2 regions of the Dokdonia sp. R86516 genome follow, and region 2 is predicted to be linked to the other one. Evidence: riboswitches for the same ligand, from Rfam matches in the RefSeq annotation. Region 2 holds a riboswitch; the other holds the start of a gene.
What was found. Region 2 has a riboswitch for S-adenosylmethionine ahead of SJY23_RS06955 (O-acetylhomoserine aminocarboxypropyltransferase/cysteine synthase family protein). Riboswitches for the same ligand answer to the same signal wherever they lie in the genome.

Region 1 (8,153 bases), 1.3 Mb from region 2:
ATTAAACAAGCGAATGCTATTAAAATCTGTCGTTATCGCTTTTGAAACGGCAATACCATCGATACCTACTTCTAATATATCCTTAACATCATTAAGAGTAATGCCTCCCACGGCAAGAATAGGAGTAGTGGTTCCCAGTTCTTCTATAATCGCTTTGTAACCAGAAACACCCAGCGTGCTTGCTCTAGTTTCTTTTGTGGTAGTAGTGCTGTAAGGCCCTAGACTTATATAATCTACTTGCTTTGTAATAAGCGTCTCACAATCTTGTAAAGTATGTGCAGTACCTCCTATAATTTGCCAAGTATATAAGTGTTTTCTAGCAATGGTAGGGCAGGTATCAGAGCTTCCTAGATGTACGCCATCTGCTTTGACTTCTTTGGCAATTTTATAATCATCATTAATAATTAATCTCGTCTGGAAATGAGCGGTAATCTCTCTAGCTTCTTGAGCAATGGCTAGCAGCTTTTTTTGAGAACATTTTTTTACACGTAGCTGTACGAGCTCTGCTCCAGCATTACATGCTTTCTGTATGTGCTCTATATGCTCTTTAAGCGAGTTACCTTGAGAGATGTAATGAAGTTTTGGGATCATATTCTTGATATTTAGAACCTATGTAATATATATACTAAGTTAGACAAAGATACTTATCACACAACGTAAACAGTATGGTCACACGTACAGGTTCTTATAAAATAAAGAGGCTGATTGTAATTATACAAACAGCCTCTTTTAGTATCGTAATTAAAAAAGGTTTATTCCTCTTCGGTAGTGAGAGCGTCTTCCATCGCTAGTTTTTCATTTTCACTATGATCTACGGGTACAGAATCTTTGATTCGTGTAAATTCTTCTAGACGCTCAAGATCTTCTTCTTCTCCAGAAAAGTATGGAAATACGTCCATAATAGGTGACTCAGAAACTGCCGGGATAGTATATTCACCCATGGTATCTTTCATGGTCGTTACCGTATTTTCATAAGCTTCCTTTACATCATTTGCTTGTACTAGTAAATACTGGTTAGTCTTGCGCTCTTTACCACTTTCTTCGTCAAAGGCGATAAGAGATACTCGAGATTTAAACCACCTATCAGAATTTTCAAATGGATGAATCTCTGCGTAGTTTGCTACTTTTATATTTGTGATTTTGATTTCTTCGCTATCACTTAAATAGGCTGCCATTTCTTGGGTTATCCTACTTTCGGCTTCTGTATATGATATGGCATCTACTAAAAAAGGCTCCGTTTTTACCTTTTGTGTTCCTGATGCTTCATCAAACTTTCTATACTTTACTTTGCACTCATACCAAGTTGCACTCATATCTCTTTTATTTTAAGGTTGCCAAAAATAGCGGTTAGCTCAAGGCGAAAAATTAAAAAACCACAATAGATATTCACAATCTCAAAATCATTGAGCTAGTTCTTTTAATACAAGGGATTTACCGCATAAAAAAGCTGGAATAAAAAAAGCGCCAACTGTTTATTACAGTCGACGCTTTTCAAGTTGGGTATTCTTATAATTATTTAGCTGGTAAAACCACGGTATCAACTACGTGTATTACACCGTTAGATTGATTTACATCTGCTATAGTTACTTTAGACTTATTTCCATTTTGGTCCATAAGAACTACTGATGATCCATTTAAAGAAGCCATTAGTTTTGCTCCGTTTACAGTTGTAAAAATAGCTGTACCATTATTGTTTTTAATCTCACTCATAATAGCAGCTGCATCAAAATTTCCTGCAACTACATGGTAGGTAAGTACACCTTGTAAAGCTGTTTTGTTTTCTGGCTTAAGTAATGTTGCAACCGTTCCTTCTGGAAGTTTTTCAAAAGCAGCGTTTGTAGGGGCAAAAACTGTAAATGGTCCTTCTCCTTGTAAAGTTTCTACAAGTCCTGCAGCTTTTACCGCAGCAACTAGGGTAGTGTGGTCTTTTGAGTTTACAGCATTCTCAACAATATTTTTAGAAGGATACATTGCTGCTCCACCTACCATTACTGTCATTTCATCCATCATGTCTTCTCCCTCAGTCATTTTATTGTCCATCATATCTTCTACTTGAGACAACTTATCATCCATCATCTCTTTTTGATCTGCTGCTTCTTCTTTTCCCATGTTTTTTGAACCTTCACATGATGCAAGTGATAAAAGTCCTGCACAAAGTGCCATTGATAATACGTTTACTGTTTTCATAATTGTTTAGTGTTTGTGTTATATAGATTTACATATATAACGCAGCAGCTTCTCATTCGGTTCTCGGTAGGGTTTGATTTTGGGATAGGTTTAACAGTATACGTTAGAAAGTGAAATTCTAAATAAAACGTTTGTGATAAGACTTTAAGCTTAATCTGATTTACAAATTTAAGAACTCATCATAGCATGGCACGTTATAAGTGCCTTTGTGACATATATAGTAATGCGAGTAATTATTGGGTAACTTTCTGTTACTCTGATTAAAAGTTAAAATTTGTTAAGATTATTTGTGATTATACTCTAAATTTGAGCTGAATTTGTAAAACCTCTTAAAAAAGGTCTTAACAAACTTAAGCTAACCAACTTATACCTTATTAATGAAATTTTTCTTGTCAATACTATTCAGTGCAGTATTCTCGCTAAGCATTCAATCTCAAGAACCACAAGAAACAGAAATCGATGATTTATTCTCAGAACTTGATGACCTTACTATAGAAGGAGATAACGAAGTTATCGCTTCATTTAAATCTACTAGATTACTTATCGGGCAATCTACTGAACGTGTAAAGAAAAGTCAATTACACTTTAGAATCTCACACGTTTTTGGAAAAATAAAAGGTATTGACAATTTCTTTGGTCTTGATCAAATTAATAATATGCACTTTAGTCTAGAATATGGCCTTACAGACTATATTCAACTGGGTGTGGCGAGATCAAATAAGCCAGACAAAACCTATTCAAATAGTATTAAGGTAAGTGCTCTTAGACAAAGATCTGGATCAAAGTCATTTCCTTTTGCATTAAGCTATTTTGGGAGCTTAGATATTAAGACTAGAGAGTATTTTCCAGAGGCACGTAATAATAACTTTTCAGGAAGACTAGAATATGTAAATCAATTACTGATAAGTCGCAAGTTTTCAGAAAAACTATCCCTTCAACTTTCTCCTACATTAGTTTACAGAAACTTAACTGAAACTCAGGAAGATCCTAACGCTATATATTCCATAGCTGTAGGTGGTCGTTATCTCATATCGAGATCTATTTCGATTAATGGGGAGTATTATTACACGCTACCTACCTTTGACGCGCACAGTGCTCGCAAGAATACGCTCGCTTTAGGACTTGATATAGAGACAGGCGGCCATGTTTTTCAATTGTTTTTTACAAATGCATTTGCTTTACACCCAGGGAAATTTGCTATCAATCAAAGCGGTAATTTCTTCAATCGTGATATTAACTTCGGTTTCAGCATACTGCGAGAATTCTCATTATAACAAATCAATTTAACTCTTATACCATGTACAAATCAATCGCAATTTTATTTCTAGTCTTTGCTTCAAGCCTTACTCAAGCACAAGAAAAGCTAGTTACTAGAACGGGCACTATCTCTTTCTCCTCAAAAACCCCTATAGAAAATATTGAGGCTACAAGTAATCAAGCAGCTAGCATTCTTAATATAGAGAAGAAGTTAATAGCTTTTAATGTATTACTCAAATCTTTCAAATTTGAAAAAGCCTTGATGGAGGAGCACTTTAATGAAAAATATGTGCACTCAGATAAGTATCCATCTGCAAAATTTCAAGGAACTTTTGAAACGGATATTGATTTAAATTCTCCTCAAGTTTATGAAGATGTAAATATTAATGGCACTATGCTTTTTCATGGTAAAAAACAACCTACGTCTGTTAAAGCGACTATTGAAGTAATGAAAGACAAAACCTTAAAGGTAACTAGCGACTTTAAACTTGTTTTAGAAACATATGACATTGAAATACCATCTCTTGTAAAAGACAAAATTGCAGCAGACATTGATGTTAATCTTGTAGCAAATTATAAGTAATATGGGTAAAAAGATAAGTATTGTTGCGCTTTTAGTCATTGTAGGGGCTATTGTTTACGGGATCTATTCATTTAATAAGCCCGCAGAAAGTGTTACTACCTCAAATGCAGATTTGAAAGTTACGGCAACCACCTTAATTGACAAGATGGAATCTGATACAGAGGCTGCTCGTACCTTATTAAATCAAGTTATCGAGGTTACCGGTAAGGTCTCATTATTAGAAAAAGGAGAACAAACAACCATTGTTATTCTTAATGAGCAAATAAAGTGTGAAATAGAAAACGCTCAACTGGAAGGGTCCTTAACCATAGGAAATGAAATAACTGTGAAGGGGGTTTACAGTGGATTAGATGAGATGTTTAATGAAATTATATTATCAAAATGTCAGCTTATAAATTAATAATTGTATTAGGTCTACTCGTAATGACCGGCTGTACCTCAGAGCAAGCAGATGTTGAGTACCCTGTAAATGATGCTGCGGCTCAAGAGTATTACACAACTACATTAAAACAAGTCATTGATAATAAGTGTATTTCCTGCCATATATATCATATAGAAGGTAACAACCGCTATGATACGTATGAAAAAACTAAATCAAATATCGTACAGATGGTAAGTCGTATATCTTCTACTTCAAATACTGTAATGCCGCCAGCCGATGCTGTCCAACTTACTCAAGAAGAGAGTGAGAGTTTCGAGACTTTCTTAGCGTTATTAAGTGCAAATGAAGAAGAAGTTCCTGCAGCTAGAATACAAATAGAATGGACAGCATATAAATACCCAGACTACGACAATAGGGCAGGAGTGAGTGGTACCTTTGATGAAATAAGCTACGAACTGAACGAGAACGCAATTGCACCTATTGATTTACTCGATAATGCTAAGGTAACTGTAAACACAAGCTCTGTTAATGTGGGCAATGAGTCAGAGAGAACCACTAATGTAGGAACATTTTTCAGTGCCTTTACACCAGATATCATAGGAGATGTAATTAGTTATGATAACAATGAGGTCACCATACTTTTTGAAATGAATGGAATCACAGCAACAGAGACTTTTGATATTGTTGTAAATGAGGATAGTCTTGTGCTTTCTGGAAGTATTCCAGATATGAATATTTTTGACTGGCAGTTAGGTTATGATGCGCTAGATAATGTATGTGGTGATTATCATGAGAATAAAGTTTGGGAAGATATTGACGTAACAATTGTAATATTGACAAATCAATAAAAAATATGGCAAGCTAGATGATGCTATTATCTAGCTTACCATTATTCGCTTTCGCTGGAATTTTATTTAAACACCATCTTCTTTTAAAAATTACCTCTTGCTTTAATATTACTTAGTTAGCTTTCGCAAAAGCGTGATTATTAGTATCACTCTTAAAGATGATGTATAAGATTGTAACTACAAACAGCAACAGTAAATACCACGTATTTGCTACAAGATCCAGGTAATTGATATTACCTTCTGAGAAGCTCAAAATCATTAAAACCTGCGCTCCATAAGGTAATAAGCCCTGAAAGATACAAGCGAAAATATCCAGAATAGAAGCCGTTTTCTTATTATCTAACTCATATTCATCATTAATGGTCTTTGCGATAGGTCCAGCGACGATTATGGAAACGGTGTTATTTGCAATTGCCATATTGATGGTACTTACCAGCGCTGCAATACCAAGTTGCGCAGTTTTTTTACTCTTAATGAGTTTTTTAATGTTTACTAGAATAAATTCAATACCGCCATTACTAGCCACAAGCGCAGCAAGACCTCCAGTGAGCAGAGATAACAAGAAAATTTCAGTCATATTTGTAAAACCTGTGTAAGCAATTTTAGTAGATTCTATGATGGTAAAATCACCATAAACGATCCCTAGTAAAGCTGCAGCAAGTACACCTACAAGTAGCGTAACAAAAACGTTGAGACCTACAATAGAAAGAATAATGACGAGGACATAAGGAGCAATTTTTATTACATCATATTCATAAACAACGGTTTCTGTAACATCTGTTGTTAGATCTAATCCTTTAAAAATTAAGATAGCGATTGTTATAAGTGCAGCAGGAACCGCAATCTTTATATTTTGCTTGAATTTATCACTCATTTTTGTTCCCAAAGATTGAGTGGCAGCAATCGTGGTATCTGAAATTACTGAGAGGTTATCTCCAAACATACTACCTCCTAGTAAGGCTCCACAAAGTATGGCAAGGTCTGCACTACTTTTATCTGCAAAACCAACAACAATGGGTGCTAAAGCTACAATTGCTCCCACAGATGTTCCCGTAGAAACCGATAAAAACCCAGCAATCACAAAAATACCTACGTAAATATATTGTATCGCAATATAATCTAAACCTAGGTTTACAATCGCATCTACACTACCTGTAGCATTAGTTATTGCGGCAAATGCACCAGCTAGTAGATAAATGAGGCACATGGTTAAAATTTTATCGTCACCACATCCTTTGAGGAGGATGTCAATCTTAGCATTTATAGTCTGTCTAAACATTATAAAAGCAACGATAATTCCAGCAATAACAGCCATAGGTGCAGGTAGAGCATAAAAATCATCTTGATAAATACCAACGCCTAAAAATGTGATTACAAATACAAAAAGCGGAATTAGGGCTGTAAATTTTGGGGTAATTTGTGTAGTCTGTGTCATGTTCTTCTTCATTCTTGCAAGGAGATAATAGCAATTAGATAGAAGTATGCGTTAACATTGTTTCCAATTAATTGGCTTATCTATTTAGCACCTTGCTCGTTATTGCAGGTTGCTATCTCCTTTGTGAGATTCTTGATAATTAATTTTAAGGATGTAAAACTAGTGTACAAACCATACCTTTTAGCTTAAAAAAAGTTAATTTTTTTAATGCTTACATAATCAAATAGATGACAGCATATTTCTTACGAATCGTCATTTATACTATGGATATCAGTTTAAACGGTTTGTACTCTGACGGCATTATCCTCATTACATTACATAAAGAGTAGTTTTTTTATTGACTCAGTTAACTGTTTATCACTTTGTAAATTAAGTTATAGATTTAATCATTAAGAGGTGGATCATGTTATTTACAATATGATTTAAGGTTTTCTTTTTACGCTTTCGCGAAAGCGTAATTTTTCATTAAAATATGTAATTGATTGATAATACAGAGCTTAAAATATACTTTTAGTTATATTTGAAATTAAGTCTTTTACATCTATAGCAGAGTATCTATTATCAAGCATTTATGAATTCTTATTTACTAAGTAAATTTTACATTTTATTTTCAGCAATTACATTTTTTTCTAACTCACTAGATAATGATGACTGTTCGGTAAACGATTGTACAGATACATTTACAGTTGGTTATGAACATAATTTTGATACTTCTGAGATAAGTGATTGTTGGACTGTTAAAGAATTCCCTAGTAATTCTTCTTCTACATATTATTCTTTATCTGATGAAGTTTTTAGAGGTACAACAGGATATTCTATTCACTTAGTTGATACATCTCCAACAGCTAATGCTATTATTTTAATATCACCTCAATTACCTGATCTGTCAACTGACAAAAAACTAGAGTTTTACATTAGTGCCTACGAAGGTGACCTAATCGTAGGGACTGTATCTGACCCAGAAACGCCTGAATCTTTTACAGAACTCAGTACGATTTATGAAGATGTTCCTTACGGGGAATGGGAAAGAAGAAGTGTTTATCTCAATAATTATAGTGGAACAGATAAATACATTGCTTTTAAATTGCAACAAACTTATAGAAGTCGTGGTGAACAGGTATTTATAGATGATTTTAATATGTCCAATCTGTAGATTGTGTAAACCCCTTTGATATTACTGCATCAAATATTACAGACGATAGCGCTCAGATTAATTGGTCTGGTTCAGGCACTGAATTATTATGGGAATTTGAATACGAAATTCTTAATGTTTCTAATAGTACGCAACGGCTATTAACATATTCACCCTCAATTGCCTTGGATAATCTTATAGAAGGCACAGAATACTCGATTAAGATCCGCTCAAAATGTGATACAGAAGCACTTTTTTCTGAGTGGTCTGATCCCATTCATTTAATGACAGCATGCATCCCTATAGAAGCAAACTACACAGAATCTTTT
Region 2 (8,153 bases):
TTATACGCATAGGATTAATTTCAAATACAAAAGCCGCAACAGATTTTGAGATCGAAGTTGATAAAATCATATTTGAGTAACTACATTTTTGTCATTTCGAGCCTGCCGATAAATCACATAACAGTAAGAAGACTAGGTAATTGTAATTGGAAATCAGTCGTCATTTCGAGCCTGTCAGGAAATCGCATTACATTGAGCACATATGAGTGATAACTTACAAAACAAAAAAAGGGAGCCTAGTGGCTCCCTTTTTTACTATCTATACCGATAGACTATAGATTAAAAGCTTCTTTTACTTTCTCAACATAATCAAGTTTTTCCCAAGTAAAGAGTTCTACTTCAACTTCCTTTTTCTTACCGTCAAAGCTTTCAAAAGTTTTTGTTACCACTTCGTTTGTACGTCCCATATGTCCATATGCTGCAGTCTCGCTGTATATAGGAGAGCGCAGTTTTAATCTGCTTTCTATTGCAGCTGGTCTCATATCAAAAAGTTCGGTTACCTTTTGAGCAATCTCACCATCAGATAGCGACACATTTGATGAGCCGTAGGTATCTACAAAGATTCCCATAGGCTCAACAACACCTATTGCATAAGATACTTGTACAAGTATCTCATCTGCTACTCCGGCAGCTACTAGGTTTTTTGCTATGTGACGCGTTGCATAAGCTGCAGAGCGGTCTACCTTTGATGGGTCTTTTCCAGAAAAAGCACCACCACCGTGAGCTCCTTTACCACCGTACGTATCTACTATAATTTTACGACCTGTAAGACCTGTGTCTCCGTGAGGTCCACCTATCACAAACTTGCCCGTTGGGTTGATGTGATACTTAATATCATCATTAAAGAGCGCAGCGATATTTTCTGGTAGCATTCCTACTACGCGAGGTATAAGAATATCTTTTATGTCACCACGTATGCGACCTAGCATTGCTTCATCTTCATCAAAGTCGTCGTGTTGTGTAGACACCACAATCGCTTCAATGCGTTGCGGCACATTATCATCACTATACTCAATAGTAACTTGTGCTTTGGCATCTGGACGTAGGTAAGTAATCTCATCATCCTCACGGCGTAGTTTACCTAGTTCAATGAGTAATCTATGTGATAGCTCGAGAGCTAGTGGCATATAGTTTTCAGTTTCCTTAGTCGCATAGCCAAACATCATACCTTGGTCTCCTGCACCTTGCTCTTCTTTGCTCTCGCGGTCTACACCACGATTTATATCATCAGACTGCTCGTGTATGGCAGACAGTACACCACAAGAGTTACCGTCAAACATATACTCACCCTTTGTGTATCCTATTTTATTAATAGTCTCACGGGCAATTTTTTGAACATCTAGGTATGCATTAGACTTTACTTCTCCTGCAAGAACTACCTGCCCAGTTGTAACTAGGGTCTCGCAAGCAACTTTAGACTGCGTGTCAAAAGCAAGAAAGTTATCGATAAGTGCGTCAGAAATCTGATCTGCAATTTTATCAGGGTGTCCTTCAGAAACAGATTCTGAGGTAAATAAATAAGCCATTTTTTAATTTTTTGTCAAGAAGTAGATTTGACGAGTGCTGGGTAGAAACATAACACAAGAAATGTTAAAGTCTTGTGTTTGATTTTAGCCATTTTTTTTTGAGGTTGCAAGCAGTCAAATCTGTCCTCGTTATTATGGGGACAAAAGTAAAGAAACTTTAATGATATAAATAATCTATTACCCTACCAATCTGGTAGGGTAATGTTATTTTTTTGTGAAAATTTTCTAAGACCTATTTTCTGCTTTTATGGAGAGATTAGAAAAATAGTTTTATATATAGATTGAATATAGTTTAATTTTTGTTTAATTGAATTTAACATAACTTTATTTAGAAAATTATTCTAAAAAGTTTGTTTTTGTAAAATTGTTTTTACAATATTTGTGCTCACAAAGTTCAACAACTTATTGAAATGTTATCAAGAAAGGCTGAGGGAATGACCCTATGAAGCCTTAGCAACCCTTTCACTTAGAAAGAAGGTGCTACATTCTACCCAAGAGTCGCTCATTACCGAATCTTGAGGATAGATAACATCGAGCAGTACCGCTCAGGTACGTGCTTATGTTTTTTCTTATAATATTTTTCTTAAAAATCTTGAGAGCCTGTAAAAAGGTTTAAGAGACGTTTGGCTTTTGTTTTTAATCCTTTCACACAAGGTGAGAGGGAATCTATTAAACTCAAAAAAAAGAAAAATGAGTACACAAAAATTAGCAACCAAAGCGTTGCACGCAGGACACGATTATGCAGCAAACGGAGGAACAAGAGCCGTGCCTATTTACCAGAGCACTGCCTACGTTTTTAATGATGCAGACCACGCAGCAAACCTTTTTAACCTCTCTGAGCCAGGTTTTATCTACACACGCCTTAATAACCCTACAAATGATGTGCTAGAGAAGCGCCTCACAGAGATAGAAGGAGGGCTAGCAGCTGTTGTAACAGCCTCTGGTACTGCGGCAATTAACACCACGCTACTTACACTCTTAAAGCAAGGGGACCACGTAGTAGCCTCAAGTAGTCTCTATGGAGGAACGTATAATTTACTAAGTGTGACGCTTCCTCGTTTTGGGATTACAACCACTTTTGTAGATCCTTCAGATCCAGAAAATTTTAAAAACGCAGCACAAGAAAATACCCGTGCCTTCTTTGTGGAGTCACTAGGCAATCCTAAACTGGATGTATTAGATTTAAAAGGTATTTCCGCTTTCGCGAAAGCGCACAAAGTCCCTTTCATTGTAGATAACACGGTGGCAACTCCAGCGCTTCTTAACCCAATAGAGCACGGGGCAGATATCGTGATTCACTCACTTACAAAATACATAAACGGTAATGGTACCGCACTAGGCGGAGTGATTATAGATGCAGGAAAATTTGATTGGAGTAATGGTAAATTTCCTGAGTTTACAGAGCCATCTGCAGGTTACCACGGCTTAGTATACCACGATGCACTTGCAGAGGCAGCCTTTATTGCAAAGGTGCGCATAGAAGGATTGAGAGATCACGGTGCGGCATTGAGCCCATTTAATGCATTCCAAATATTACAAGGGCTAGAAACACTAGAAATTAGATTGCAAAAGCACTCGCAAAATGCACTTGCACTTGCGCAGTGGCTAGAAACTCGTGATGAGGTGGCGTGGGTAAATTATCCAGGTCTTGAGTCAAGTAAGTACAATGATCTTGTAAAGCAATACTTGCCTAAGGGGCAGAGTGGGATTGTCACCTTTGGTATAAAAGGTGGTTTTGAAAGTGCAAAAACTATTGCAAACGAGACTAAGCTTTTCTCACTACTCGCAAATATAGGTGATAGTAAATCACTCATTATACACCCAGCGAGCACCACACACCAGCAACTCTCAGACCAAGAGCAAGAGGCAACTGGAGTAACTAAAGATCTCGTACGTCTTTCTGTTGGTCTTGAAAATATAGAAGATCTTAAAGAAGATCTCGTAGCGGCTTTTGCGCGCGTAGATAAAACTGTTTTAGTGTAATTAATTGTGATGCTCCAGCTAGCTTTTTTGCCAGAGCTAGTTGGAGCTTTTTTACAATAAGTAGCCTTTCGCCCCATCTTAAACTGCAATATTTATGCTTAACATCGTATCCATATCATCTTTTACCACACATTCTGGTTATCATTGTGATCTCGAAGTGTCATACCAGCTGGCGGGTCAGGTACTAGGTACAGCTCCTGTAGTACTGGTTAATCACGCGCTCACGGGTAACTCTACCATAACTGGAGACAAAGGCTGGTGGAGTGATTTGATAGGTAAAGAAAAAGCTATAGATACAGGTTGCTACACCATACTATCTATAGATATACCAGGTAATGGCCACGCAAGCACGCAGCGCATTACAGCGTATAAAGAGTTTACAAATTATGACATCGCACGCATACACGGGGAGGTGCTACAGCATCTTAACATAACATCACTTTTTGCCGTTGTAGGTGGTTCCTTAGGAGGGCAGATAGCCTGGGAGCTCGCAAGCCAACAGCCAAAACTTATAAAACATTTAATACCCATTGCGACAGACTGGAAAGCGACAGACTGGGTGATAGCACAATGTCATATACAAGACAGCTTGCTTACCCATTCTAGCCAGCCCGTAGCAGATGCGCGTATGCACGCAATGACCTTTTATCGCACACCAGCTTCTTTTAAAGAGAAGTTTAATCGCAGTAAGCGCGATGAGCAATTATATAATACACAAAGCTGGCTTAATCACCACGGCATAAAGCTCTCAGAACGTTTTTCGCTATCGGCATATAGGCTTATGAATCAGTTATTGCTTAGTGCAGATATTACACAAGGAAGCAAAGATTTTAAAGAGTCCCTGTGTGACTTTACCGGTACCGTGCATCAAGTAGCTATAGATACAGACGGACTTTTTCTAGCAGATGAGATGTATGAGACCCACTTGCAATTACAAGAGATGGGTGTCTCATCTACCTATGATGAGATTAAATCCATACACGGTCACGATGCCTTTTTAATAGAATATGAGCAGTTATCAAGCTTTGTAAAACCCATTTTTTCAACACAATTATGTCACAAATAAACATCGCCATTTTTGGTATAGGTAATGTGGGGAGCACGCTCATCACACAGATTACAGATTTTAATAAAAAGTCTTCTAGTAAGCAACTTAATATTTTTTGTATTGCAAACTCTACACTGGCATTATTTCAAAATGAGACGACAGGCAGCTGGAGTGCAGATTTTGAGAACCAGGCACATCCATACACACTTGATGATATTTACGCTTACGCGAAAAAATTAAAACAACAACAAGAGTCAAATCACGATGTTGAAAGCTCGTTTATCGCGGTAGATGTCACTGCGAGTCCGCAGTTTGTAGAAAACTATGTATCTCTCGTTGAAAATGGATTTCATATCGTAACGGCAAATAAAATTGCAAACACACGCTCGTATGATTTTTATAAAACCCTGCGTACATCTTTAAAACAGCACAACAAGAAGTTCTTATATGAAACAAATGTAGGAGCAGGATTGCCTATCATTGAGACTATAAAAAGTTTATACGATAGTGGTGAAGAAATACATAAGGTACGAGGCATATTTTCTGGCTCTCTTAGTTATTTGTTTAACACCTTTTCGGCAGAGGATAAGAGTTTTTCAGACATATTACTTGAGGCAGATGCGTTGGGACTCACTGAGCCCGATGCTAGAGAAGATCTATCTGGTAAAGATGTGGCACGCAAGCTCTTGATTTTAGGGAGAGAGGTAGGACTCACAAAAGAGTTTGACGATGTAAAAGTACAATCACTAGTGCCTAAAGCTTTAAATGGTACCACTACCTTACCTCAGTTTCGCGAAAGCGTAAAAACCCTTGATGCCATTTTTGAGAAAAGTAAATCCCAACTAGGAGCAAATGAAGTGTTGAGACACGTAGGTGAGTTAGATTTAAAAACACAACAGCTTGAAGTAAAACTAGTCCAAGAGTCTAAGCACACAGCGCTGGGACAAACTCAAGGTGCGGATGCTGTTTTTGAAATTTATACAGACTCCTACGGTGATCACCCGCTGGTGATACAAGGAGCTGGCGCAGGAAAGGCAGTGACAGCAAGAGGAGTGCTGAGTGATATTTTAAAAATCACGACAAGCCTTAATTAGTTATGAGCACGGCAATTACAAAGGCACTAAAGGAGCGTATCCTCGTGCTAGATGGGGCGATGGGTACGATGCTACAGGCATATAATTTTAGTGAAGAAGATTTTAGAGGAGAGCGCTTTAAAGATTTTCATCGGTCTGTAAAAGGTAATAATGATTTACTGTCACTCACGCAGCCTGCCGCAATTGCAGAGGTGCACCGCAAGTATTTTAATGCGGGAGCAGATATTGTGGAGACTAATACCTTCTCGAGTACCACCATCGCAATGGCAGATTATGAGATGGAGGAGTATGTGTATGATTTGAATTACGCTTCCGCGAAAATTGCCAAAAATGTCGCTCAATCCATAACCGCAAAAGAACCTCACAAACCACGATTTGTAGCAGGAAGCATAGGCCCTACAAACAAGACGGCGAGTATGTCGCCAGATGTAAATGACCCGGGGTATCGTGCGGTAAGTTTTGAAGAACTTAGAGTTGCTTATAAGCAGCAAGTAGAAGCCTTGCTAGACGGTGGTGTGGATTTGCTGCTGGTAGAAACTGTGTTTGACACGCTCAATGCAAAGGCTGCGCTCTTTGCGATAGATCAGGTAAAAGAGGAGCGAGCAATAGACACGCCAGTAATGATTTCTGGCACCATAACAGACGCCTCTGGTAGAACGCTTTCTGGGCAAACGGCAGAGGCATTTTTAATTTCAGTATCTCATATTCCGCTGTTGTCTGTTGGTTTTAACTGTGCGCTAGGTGCTAGTCAGCTGCAGCCACATCTAGAAGCCATAGCAAGTAAAACAGAGGTGGGTGTTTCTGCACATCCTAATGCGGGATTGCCTAATGCCTTTGGGGAGTATGATGAAACACCAGAGCAAATGGCAACGCAGATTAAAAAATACATAGATAAAAACCTTGTAAATATTGTGGGTGGCTGCTGTGGCACCACACCTGCACACATTAAAGCCATTGCTCAACTAGTAGCAAATGTAACCCCTAGAAAATGTAAGCTATAATGAATGTGACTCCTAGATATATGCGACTTTCTGGCCTTGAGCCTCTGGTAATTACTCCAGAAAGTAATTTTATAAATGTAGGAGAACGTACTAATGTTGCGGGGTCAAGAAAGTTTTTGAGACTCATTAAAGAGCGACAATTTGAAGAAGCACTTTCTGTCGCTAGAGATCAAGTAGAAAACGGCGCACAGATCATCGATATTAATATGGATGACGGTCTCATAGATGGCAAGGAGGCAATGGTTACCTTTTTAAATCTTGTGATTGCAGAGCCAGATATCGCGAGAGTGCCCATTATGATAGATAGTTCAAAATGGGAGATTATAGAAGCTGGCTTGCAGGTAGTACAAGGTAAATGTGTTGTAAACTCTATTTCTTTAAAAGAAGGAGCATCCATTTTTATACAGCAAGCAAAGGCTATAAAACGTTATGGTGCCGCTGTGATTGTAATGGCTTTTGATGAGGTGGGTCAGGCAGATACCTATGAGCGTCGCATTGAGATTGCAAAGCGCAGCTACGAGATTTTAGTTAATGAGGTAAACTTCCCGCCAGAAGATATCATTTTTGATCTTAATATTTTTCCTGTGGCGACGGGTATGGATGAGCATAAACGCAATGCATTAGACTTTATAGAGAGCACGCGATGGGTAAAAAATAATTTACCTCATTGTAGTGTGAGTGGTGGTGTAAGTAATGTGTCTTTTAGTTTTAGAGGAAATAATGCCGTGCGCGAGGCGATGCACTCGGTGTTTTTGTATCACGCTATTGATGCAGGGATGAATATGGGTATCGTTAATCCCGCCTTGCTGGAGGTGTATGATGATATTCCAGCAGATTTACTAGAGCTTGTAGAAGATGTAATACTCAATAGAAGAGATGATGCAACAGAGCGCCTACTCACATTTGCAGAGACCGTAGGTCAAAAAGAATCTATACAAAAAGAAACCGAAGCCTGGCGAACAGAAGATGTGCAGAGCCGTATCACCAGAGCACTGGTAAAAGGAATAGATGCCTATATTCTGCAAGATGTAGAAGAGGCCAGACAAGCTGTAGATGCTCCAATTAAAGTGATAGAAGGTCACTTGATGACGGGTATGAATATGGTGGGAGACCTTTTTGGAAGTGGGAAGATGTTTTTACCTCAAGTAGTAAAATCTGCCAGAGTGATGAAAAAAGCCGTTGCTTATTTATTGCCATACATAGAAGAAGAGAAGCTGAGAAACGGTACCCAAGCCGCGAGTCAGAGTGCGGGTAAAATTGTTATGGCAACCGTAAAAGGAGATGTGCACGACATAGGTAAAAACATCGTGAGCGTTGTGCTAGCGTGCAATAATTATGAGATTATAGACCTAGGTGTGATGGTGCCACCAGAAAAAATCATAACCACCGCCCTTGCCGAAAATGCAGACATCATAGGTCTAAGTGGTTTAATTACACCTAGCCTTGATGAGATGGTTTATCTAGCCAAAGAGCTAGCAAGACAAGATATCAAAATCCCAGT

Region 1: linked by a shared signal. The riboswitch ahead of SJY23_RS12490 (Na+/H+ antiporter NhaC family protein) and the one ahead of SJY23_RS06955 (O-acetylhomoserine aminocarboxypropyltransferase/cysteine synthase family protein) in region 2 are both predicted to bind S-adenosylmethionine.

What each region holds. Positions count from the first base shown of each region.
Region 1 covers NZ_CP138998.1:2,784,244-2,792,396, forward strand. Annotated here, with positions in the region: gene thiE (thiamine phosphate synthase) at 1-591, opposite strand, end outside; gene SJY23_RS12460 (DUF4494 domain-containing protein) at 753-1,313, opposite strand; gene SJY23_RS12465 (fasciclin domain-containing protein) at 1,513-2,187, opposite strand; gene SJY23_RS12470 (DUF5777 family beta-barrel protein) at 2,565-3,461, shown strand; gene SJY23_RS12475 (YceI family protein) at 3,485-4,027, shown strand; gene SJY23_RS12480 (hypothetical protein) at 4,029-4,427, shown strand; gene SJY23_RS12485 (YceI family protein) at 4,409-5,257, shown strand; gene SJY23_RS12490 (Na+/H+ antiporter NhaC family protein) at 5,370-6,704, opposite strand; SAM-I-IV-variant riboswitch at 6,740-6,836, opposite strand; gene SJY23_RS12495 (choice-of-anchor J domain-containing protein) at 7,264-7,845, shown strand; gene SJY23_RS12500 (choice-of-anchor J domain-containing protein) at 8,010-8,153, shown strand, end outside.
Region 2 covers NZ_CP138998.1:1,526,797-1,534,949, forward strand. Annotated here, with positions in the region: gene SJY23_RS06945 (CIA30 family protein) at 1-80, shown strand, start outside; gene metK (methionine adenosyltransferase) at 273-1,526, opposite strand; SAM riboswitch class I at 1,937-2,058, shown strand; gene SJY23_RS06955 (O-acetylhomoserine aminocarboxypropyltransferase/cysteine synthase family protein) at 2,217-3,509, shown strand; gene SJY23_RS06960 (alpha/beta fold hydrolase) at 3,604-4,575, shown strand; gene SJY23_RS06965 (aspartate kinase) at 4,563-5,651, shown strand; gene SJY23_RS06970 (homocysteine S-methyltransferase family protein) at 5,654-6,652, shown strand; gene metH (methionine synthase) at 6,652-8,153, shown strand, end outside.